Regions from separate parts of the Neobacillus sp. SAB-20_R2A genome, predicted to be linked through region 2. Evidence: predicted binding sites of a transcription regulator. Region 2 holds the regulator's gene; the other holds the start of a gene.
The links. Region 2 encodes Rex, which represses fermentation and respiration genes when NADH is low (regulators of the CRP and FNR family bind a similar motif). Its sites were predicted from a motif close to TTGTGAAATATTTCACAA; they were not measured.
Positions count from the first base shown of each region.

Region 1: V5M37_RS17975 (formate/nitrite transporter family protein) is a predicted target of Rex. The motif match lies at 2,255-2,272, and genes of this name have one in related genera.

Region 1 covers NZ_CP145895.1:3,713,463-3,718,047, forward strand. Annotated here, with positions in the region: gene fdhF (formate dehydrogenase subunit alpha) at 1-1,128, opposite strand, end outside; gene V5M37_RS17975 (formate/nitrite transporter family protein) at 1,379-2,194, opposite strand; gene larA (nickel-dependent lactate racemase) at 2,474-3,736, opposite strand; gene V5M37_RS17985 (2-keto-3-deoxygluconate permease) at 3,959-4,585, opposite strand, start outside.
Region 2 covers NZ_CP145895.1:252,378-256,962, forward strand. Annotated here, with positions in the region: gene V5M37_RS01395 (ABC-F family ATP-binding cassette domain-containing protein) at 1-630, opposite strand, end outside; gene moaC (cyclic pyranopterin monophosphate synthase MoaC) at 794-1,282, shown strand; gene V5M37_RS01405 (redox-sensing transcriptional repressor Rex) at 1,315-1,968, shown strand; gene V5M37_RS01410 (DUF4395 domain-containing protein) at 2,121-2,546, shown strand; gene V5M37_RS01415 (acyl-CoA dehydrogenase family protein) at 2,672-4,288, shown strand; gene V5M37_RS01420 (YdiK family protein) at 4,318-4,518, opposite strand; gene V5M37_RS01425 (lysostaphin resistance A-like protein) at 4,515-4,585, opposite strand, start outside.

The sequences.
Region 1 (4,585 bases), 2.5 Mb from region 2:
GCTTAATTTTTGAATCAAGTAATTCTCTTCATTCGTAATTTTTGAAGAAGCAATAAATCCAAGTGCATCGCTGCCGTACGTATCTTTAATGCCGCCCAATTTTTCAGCCACAAGATCTAAGGCTTCATCCCAAGAGGCTTCAACAAACACATCGCCCTTGCGGATTAATGGGCTTGTAATCCGTTCTTTTGAATTAACAAAATCCCAGCCGAATTTCCCTTTTACACATGTAGATACACTGTTGACTGGTGCATTTTCAGATGGTTCAATTTTTAAAATCTCATGATCTTTTGTCCACACTTCAAATGAGCAGCCTACGCCGCAGAATGTACAAACCGTTTTTGTTTTCTCAATGCGTGTTTCTCGCATGGCAGCTTCGACTTCGGAAACAGCAAAGATGGTTTGGTAATCCGGCTCTACCGCTTTGACAATGTCTATCATTGGTGTCAGTAAATCATCTTCAATTCCGGTCATGAATCCAGCATTACCCAACATGGATTTTTCCATTAAGGCATTACATGGACAAACCGTGACACACTGACCGCAGGAAACGCAGGAGGATTCATTGATGCTTTTACCGCCATCCCATAATACACGAGGCTGCTGGGTCTCCCAATCAATCGTCAATGTTTCATTGACCTGCAGGTCTTGGCAGGTTTCTACACAGCGTCCGCACAGAATACATTGGTCCGGGTCGTAGCGATAAAATGGATGAGACATATCCACTTCATACCCCTTAGAGCGGTGCGGGCGTGTTTGATGCTCGACTCCCATCATTTCCGCTGTATTATGGACACGGCAATTGCCATTGTTGTTGTCGCAGACCGTACAGTATAATAAATGGTTTTCTAAAATCCGGTCCATTGCTTCTTCCTGAGCCTTTTTTGCCACTTCAGAAGCGGTCAGGATATTCATTCCTTCCTCCACGACAGTCGAACAGGCCCGCATAATGCTGCCGTTCACCTCACACATACAGGTATCACAGCTTTGGACTGGCCCAAGTATTTCTGAATAACAAACATGTGGATGCTGGATATCCTGTGAAATAAGGTAATCCAAGATTCGCGTTCCCGCCTCAATCTCACGGGCGGTTCCATTAATAAACACATTCACTTTTTCCGACAAAATACGTCCCTCCTAAACACAAAAAACCCCCATAAAACAGTTGCTATACCTAATTTGGTATAAACCGTTTCATGGGGGGAGAATTTCTAAGCATATTTTATATACTAGCGATCATTCCCGCCATATTATTTGTGAGCAAGCAGGAAATCAAAGCAACAACTGTTACCTAATTTCAATGCATTCTTCACTAATTTTAAACATTAACACTATGAATATATCATAAATTTGTCTTTTTTACGAACTAAATAATTTACTAGACTGCCTTTTTCATCTTGCTATAGGATTTTGTTGCATCTGTACCAATTGTTTCTTTATATACCAGCCAGTAGATTACAGCGACGAATACTCCTCCGCCGATGGCATTGCCTATAAATACTGGTACAAAATTAGCAAAATAATCGGCCCAGCTTAAACTGCCTGCAAAGATTGCCGCAGGAATCACGAACATGTTGGCCACAATATGCTGGAAGCCAATAGCAACGAATCCCATTACCGGGAACCAGATGGCCAGCATTTTTCCGCCAATGTCATCAGCACCAAACGCCATCCATACCGCTAAGCAGACCAGCCAATTGCAGCCGACCGCAGAAACTAATGCTTGAAAAAAGCTTTCACCGGTTTTCGCTTGTGCAATCGCAATTGTTTTTTCAAGAAATGGCCCTGTTTCAGTTAATCCGACTACATGGCCAAAGAAATAAGCCACAAAGATAGCACCGACAAAGTTACTGACAACAATCAGCAGCCAATTTCTCATCAGCTGTAAGGTCGTTACCCGCTTAGCCAATACCGCCATCGGCAATGCCATCATATTTCCCGTCAGCAGTTCACCGCCGGCAATAATGATCAGCATGAGGCCGACCGGGAACACCGAAGCGCCGAGAAATGACCCAAATGACCCCCATTCTTTTGGCAAATTTCCAATCACACGTATGTCTAATAGAAAGCCCAATGCGATAAACGCTCCACCTAAGAAACCTAACAGCAGGGCATGACGAATCGGCATTACTGCTTTCTTCGCGCCCGCTTCAACTACTTTTCGGGCAATTTGATCAGGACTATGAAATGCCATATGTTTTCCTCCATTATGTACTTTTTTTAAAATAAAAATAGCCCACCATAAAGCGGTTTCATGCAAATAAATTCACATAAACCGTTTATGATGGGCTAATATTCTAAGCATTAAAAAATACTAGAAATCCTTCCCGCCAATATAAAACAGAATAACAGAATGAAAGTGCAACACCATGTTACATTTCATCAATGAACATTCTATTTCTTCATAACATTTTATAAGATAACATATTTCTTATTTTTTGTGAACATTTTGTGACTTTTTTATCTTAAAATACTACTCTTCCACATATGGGATTGTCAGCGGCCCAAGCGGTAAAACAGCAACAGTCATGTTTTCGCCATAAACCTGTTTAAGTTCTTCAAGGGTTTTCTCAATATTGTGTGTCGGCTTAAGCATGGCGCCCTTCACCTGTTCGTCTGTTAGCTTAGAATAAACGTAGACATCTGACCAAACTTGGATGACGGCCTGTTTTTGTACTTGCCATTGATCAAACATTTTAAATTCTGGACTATTGATCAGGTCAAGCAAGCCTTGCGGGCTGTCGGCGAGTTCAAAAATTTTCGCGTAATTCCCATGGCTTGGGAGTCCATCTGAGCATTCCGAAGCAACAATAATGGCCCCGCCTTTTTTGACAATCTTCTGTGCAGCGCTCATTCCTTTCACGGCCTGGTAAAGGTTCTGGTCAAGCGGATATCCGGAATTGGAAGTGATGACAACATCAAACCGCTCTTCACATCGGACCATGGCATGTTCTTTCACAAAGGCACAGCCCTTATCATGTGCCTCATAAAGCTCTCCAGCAAATACGTTTGTAATTTCTTTTTCTTTATTAAGGGTTACATTTAACATGAAATGCGGTTTACAAAGACTGTTAATTTCCCTTGTCATGTCCTGAACTGGGTTATTGACCATATTTCCCCATGTGGAAAGAGGGTCGCCAATCATTCTTGCGTTGTGGAAGGTCATGATGGTATCAAGCCCGGCAATGCCCGGCATAATACCTTTTGGTCCTCCGGAAAAACCGGCAAAAAAATGCGGTTCAATAAATCCTGTGACAATCCGGAAATCGGCTTCCACATATTCTTTATTGAGATACACGTCACAGCCAAATTTGCTGCGTCCGAGATTTACCTGTGTGCTTTTGTCGTGACAGTTATTATTGATGATTCGGATATTATCTACAACCCATTCGCCAAGCATTTGCACAAACTCTTCCCTGGTCTGATCACGGTGGGTCCCAGTTCCATTGATTACAACGAAATTCTCCAATGGTACATGGTTCAATTCTTCAATTAATAACGGGACAAGAATATGGTTCGGGGTTGGTCTTGTAATATCGCTTATGGCAATGGCAACAGTATCCGTCGCCTTGACCATTTCTTTTAAAGAAGGGGTTCCAATTGGGTTCCTCAAAGCCTGTCTAATCGCTTCCCATTCATCCCCCATCGCTGGTAGGTCTTTTGGTTCTACAACAAACGCATGATCAGGGACTTCAATTTCAAGACCGTTTTGGCCGTATAACAGGTTTGTTTTCATATGCTTACACTCTCTTTCGCAAATGTTTTATGGGAATGTGCTAACATTCAAGTTATTTCTTACCATTTAATAATTGCCAAACCCCTGAGATTGCTCTCAGGGGTTATTGGTTGCTGCCAATACGGCAATCAATCGTTTATTGTTAAACTCCTTAAAGCATAACATTTTACCATGGTTCAATCTATTGATTGTTTTTTTATTAGTATCCCAGAGATGTCATTATTAACTAGCTTTGTTCGCTTGAAGTTTAAATTGCTCTTTTTTCTTTAGTCTGCTTGCATACCATGCAACAACAATCGGACATAAAATCGCGGTTACAATAACGCTCGCAGCTACCATGATTGTTGCAGAGCCAGCAACCTGTGCATAGGCAGGGTTAGCAGCAGCTACGGCAGCAGGAACACCAGCGGCGTTTCCGGCAGTGGTGGCGGCAGATAAACCGGCAATTCCGTTTCCACCTGTCAATTTGTCTACAAGGAATAATGCAGTACCAGTTATAACAATTACACCAAGACCCAATAATATTCCTGACAATCCCGCTGTTGCTACTTTTCCGAAGTCAAGTCCGGCACCAAGACCGAATGCGAAGAAAGGAATCATGACTGGAGCAGCTTTACCAAAGAATTCTTGGCAATCCTTGTCCAAGTTACCTAAAATCATCCCTAACACTAATGGAAGAATGGCACCAACCATTGTTTGCCATGGGAAACCGGCAAGACCAGCAAGTCCTAAAGTAACCATCGACAAGAACGGACCGGACTCAAGTGACATGATTGAATATGCACCCGCATCCTCAGCTTTACCAAATTGACCCATTAACGCCATGTACATGCCGCCATTTGTATCATT
Region 2 (4,585 bases):
ATAGCCCTGCAGATATTGCTCCAGCCAGGAAAGGGTTTCGATATCCAAATGGTTGGTTGGCTCGTCCAAAATTAAAATATCAGGTCTTGTCAGCAATAGTTTGCCTAGCGCAAGACGCGTTTTTTGTCCGCCGCTTAGACTTGAAATCATTAACGTAGTATCGGAAAAATTTAACCCATGCAATACAGAGCGGATATCGGCTTCATACTGATAGCCGCCTTGCTCTTTAAACTTTATTTGCAATTCATCATATTCCTTTAATACCCGCTCGTATTTTCCTGGGTCCCCGAAAACAGCAGGATCGGCCATTTGCTTCTCCAGCTTCCGGAGCGATTTTTCCATCGCCTGCAGGTTCTCAAAAACCGTCAGCATTTCCTCCCAAATGGACAAATTGGACTCCAAACCCGTATTTTGCGCCAAATAACCAACGGTAACATCCTTTGGTTTGATGATTTCCCCGCCGTCATGGCCCATTTCGCCGGCGATGATTTTCAATAACGTTGATTTCCCCGCTCCATTGCGTCCAACAAGGGCAACACGGTCACGGGTTTGTAATTCCAGTTTTATATTCGATAAAATAAGTTCAGCACCATAATATTTTTGTAGTTGGTTAACCTGTAATAAAATCATTTTTTTCACCTCTATTACCTTACGACTAGTTTACCGTATTACCCGAATGTCGGCAATGAAGTGAAGTTTTTAATGGTATTATAAAAAAATATACTGATAGTTCAAAGTTTCACACACATGGACATAAAAATATTGTATTATTTTTTGTAGGAGGATTTTTTTTATGGCTGAATTTACTCATTTTAATGAAGAAGGCCGGGCCAAGATGGTCGATGTCAGCGATAAGCCGGAAACGGCACGTACGGCAATTGCCCAGTCTAGCATAACAGTAAGCACTGAAATTTATGAAAAAATCACAAACCACGAAATGAAAAAGGGCGATGTCTTAGCAGTTGCCCAGATTGCTGCAGTGATGGCAGCGAAAAAGACATGGGATATCATTCCAATGTGCCACCCGATTCCATTAACAGGTATCAATATTAGTTTTTCGTGGGAGCAGGCCGGGCAGGAACAGTATACACTGCATATAACTGCATCAGTTAAAACCAAAGGCAGTACGGGGGTTGAGATGGAAGCGCTAACAGCCGCCTCTGTTTGTGCCCTGACCGTCTATGATATGTGTAAGGCAGTTGATAAAGGGATGGTGATTGGACCAACCTTTCTGGTGGAAAAAACCGGCGGCAAAAACGGTGATTTTAGAAGAGAAATCTAATATATCCATTAAAATTGAAGGGTGGGAGAAATATGTCCAATGAAACGATGAAAATACCACAGGCAACAGCAAAGCGTCTGCCCTTATATTATCGATTTTTACAAAACCTTCATTCTTCTGGCAAGCAGAGGGTGTCATCTGCAGAATTGAGTGAAGCAGTAAAGGTGGACTCGGCCACTATTCGCAGGGATTTCTCTTATTTCGGGGCCCTTGGGAAAAAGGGGTACGGCTATAACGTAACCTATTTGTTATCGTTTTTCCGAAAAACTCTTGATCAAGATGAATTAACAAAGGTAGCGTTAATCGGGGTGGGTAACCTCGGCACAGCCTTTTTACACTACAATTTTTTAAAAAATAATAATACAAAAATCGCTTGCGCCTTCGATGTGGACCCCGGAAAAATTGGCGGTTCGATAGGCGATGTTCCCGTTTATTCGATGGACGATATAGAACAGTATTTGATCGATGAAAATATTTCGGTGGCGATTTTGACGGTGCCTGCTCCGGTTGCTCAGCAAATCACAGATAAACTTGTGAAAACGAACGTAAAAGGGGTTTTAAATTTTACTCCAGCAAGACTGAATGTACCTTCATCGATTCGCGTGCATCATATTGACCTGGCGGTGGAGCTGCAATCACTTGTTTACTTTTTAAAGCATTATCCAAACGACGAAGTAGAAGAATAAATAATCAATGGGCTTCTCGCCAAAATGGTGAGAGGCCCATTTTTCGTTTTGAAACATTTTTCCTAAACAGATCACTATACAAAGGGAGTTGAAGCGGGTAAAATGATTACACAAGTAATTATTGTAATCCAATAGGAAAGGTTGGGATTAAAATGACAGAAACAGTTCGTTCAATCCCACGTCCGCTCGTGAAAATAAACCAGTGGACAATTGTTTTAAGTGTTGTGTTAACATGGTTATCCGGACAGGAATGGTTTTTGTTAGTGCCATTTGTTGCCGGTATGTCTGGTCTTTTATTCGGATTTAATCCGATTATGCAAATAGCAAAACTATTTTTAAGAAAGGACCCAAAGGCTTATATCCCTGAGGATTGGGAGCAGCAGCAATTTAATCAAAAAATTGCCGTATCGTGTTTGGGAATTGGATTTGTAGGATTCCTGCTGGGATGGAATGGTGTTGGCTATGTGGTCACGATTCTTGTCGCGGTGGCTGCCTTTGTGGCCATTCTAGGTTTTTGCATCGGATGCTTTATTCATTTTCAGTGGAACCAATACCGTTATAGAAGGGCGCACCAATAATGAAGAGGTCTGAATTATTCAGCCTCTTTTTTGTTTTTCTGCTTATATTTGACGCTTCCATATCCTTACATTTAAAATTAAATTGAAAATTATGAATTATCATTCATGAGGAGAGTGGCGTTTTTATGAAGCTTGTTTCCCAAGAGACAGAAGCAGGAGGAAAAAATTCTTACAGCTTTGATGAATTTCTCGAAAAACGTGACAACCTTGATTGGTACCGTGATGAACCTTTTTTACAAAAAGCGGTCAAGAAATTTACGGGTTCTCAGCACAGCCAAATCCACGAAAAACTATTATCCTTTTCACGAATAGTATCTGCAAAATGGAACCGGTTAGCCGAAAGAATTGCCAGACCGGAAGTCCGCCCCTATATGCTTCACTTTGATGCTTTTAATCATCGGATTGACCGGATTGTTCGTCCTCAAGAAGTTCATCAATTAGAGAATGAAATTTTCCAAGAAGGTCTTTTTTCCAGTAACATGACACCTTGGGAAAGCTTTGTGAAAAGAATGCTGATCCATCAGCTGGGTGAGGCAGGAGTGACCTGTCCGCTGACATGTACACATGGTTTAGTGGCTTTGCTTGACCAATTTCCGGATGAAGAATATCCAGAACTTCAAGATATATTACATCATACAAAAGAAGGGCTAAACGGCGAATTTGCCATTGGCGCTCAATTTATGACAGAAATCCAGGGTGGTTCTGATTTGCCGGCTAATGTTTTGGAGGCGGTTCCGGAAGGAAAATATTATCGTTTGTATGGGAATAAGTTTTTCTGTTCTGCGGCTCATGCCGATTATTCTGTGGTGACGGCAAAAATATCGGGAACTGACAAAGTTTCGACATTTATCGTACCATCCTGGCTTCCGGGGGATAAGGAGAAGGAGAAACGCAACGGGTACGAGATTAATCGGATCAAATGGAAGCTGGGAACAGCCGAGCTGCCAACTGGGGAGATTCAATATAAGGGGGCGCGTGCCTATCCAATCGGTCCAAAGGATAAGGGGATTGCAGTTGCAGTCGGAATTGTATTGACCTTGTCGAGACTGGAAATTGGGATTGCCTGTGCCGGGTTTATGCTGAGGGCCTCTCGGGAGGCAAACTTGTACAGTGATTTCCGAAGTGTTTTTGGAAAGAAGGTAAAAGACTATCCACTCGCAGCAAGCAAGTTGAAACGAATCCAGCATGCCGCTGAGCGAACGATGGCGGGGGCATTCAAAATCTATAATCTTTTCTTGCAACTGGATAAGCCGCTGAATCCAGGAATTAAATCGGACCATCCAATTGAAGTTAGGAAAAAGTTATTTAATCTGCGTGAACTTGTCTTGCTGCAGAAAATCTGTGCAACGAATGAGGGAGCGGAAATTTTACGGGAGGCTATCTCCGTGTTTGCCGGCCATGGAGTGATGGAGGAATTTTCGTCGCTGCCGCGTATCTTCCGCGATGTGGTCGTAAACGAACAATGGGAGGGTCCGCGTAATCTGCTGTTAACGCAAATTTACCGCGATTTAGGCAGGGTTTCTGATTGGTATTCACCTGCCGAGTTTGTGGCCAGCGTTCTTGAGGGAGCCGCTGCGGAGACAATTAAAAAGTTTTCTGATCAGATTGAAGACCTGCTGGGGCGGCCTGTTTTAGGCGAAGTAAGCGAGGCCTCGATGGAAGCCGCTGCCGAATGGGATTTATTCTGTGATTCATTCTTTAAAATTTATCAGCAGACTGCGCTAAAGGAAATCGAAGATTAATAAGAATGAGGCTGTTTAATGTGACAGCCTCATTTTTTCATTTGCCCCTTATACTTAAAATGAAAAACAATCATCTTTAAGGCTGATCCAAAATCAAAGGTTGCGAGGATGACCAAAAGGTAGCTGAAGAAGCCCCAGCCATTGTTTTGGACATCATCGATAGCAAAATAGGTGAACAGGACACCAAGTATTAAATAAATCAAACCGGAAAACAAAGGTGAACGTCTCATAGAAATCCTCCGATAAAGTTTTGAACTGCCTCTGCCTCACGCATCAGCCGCTCAATGTCATCCTTAT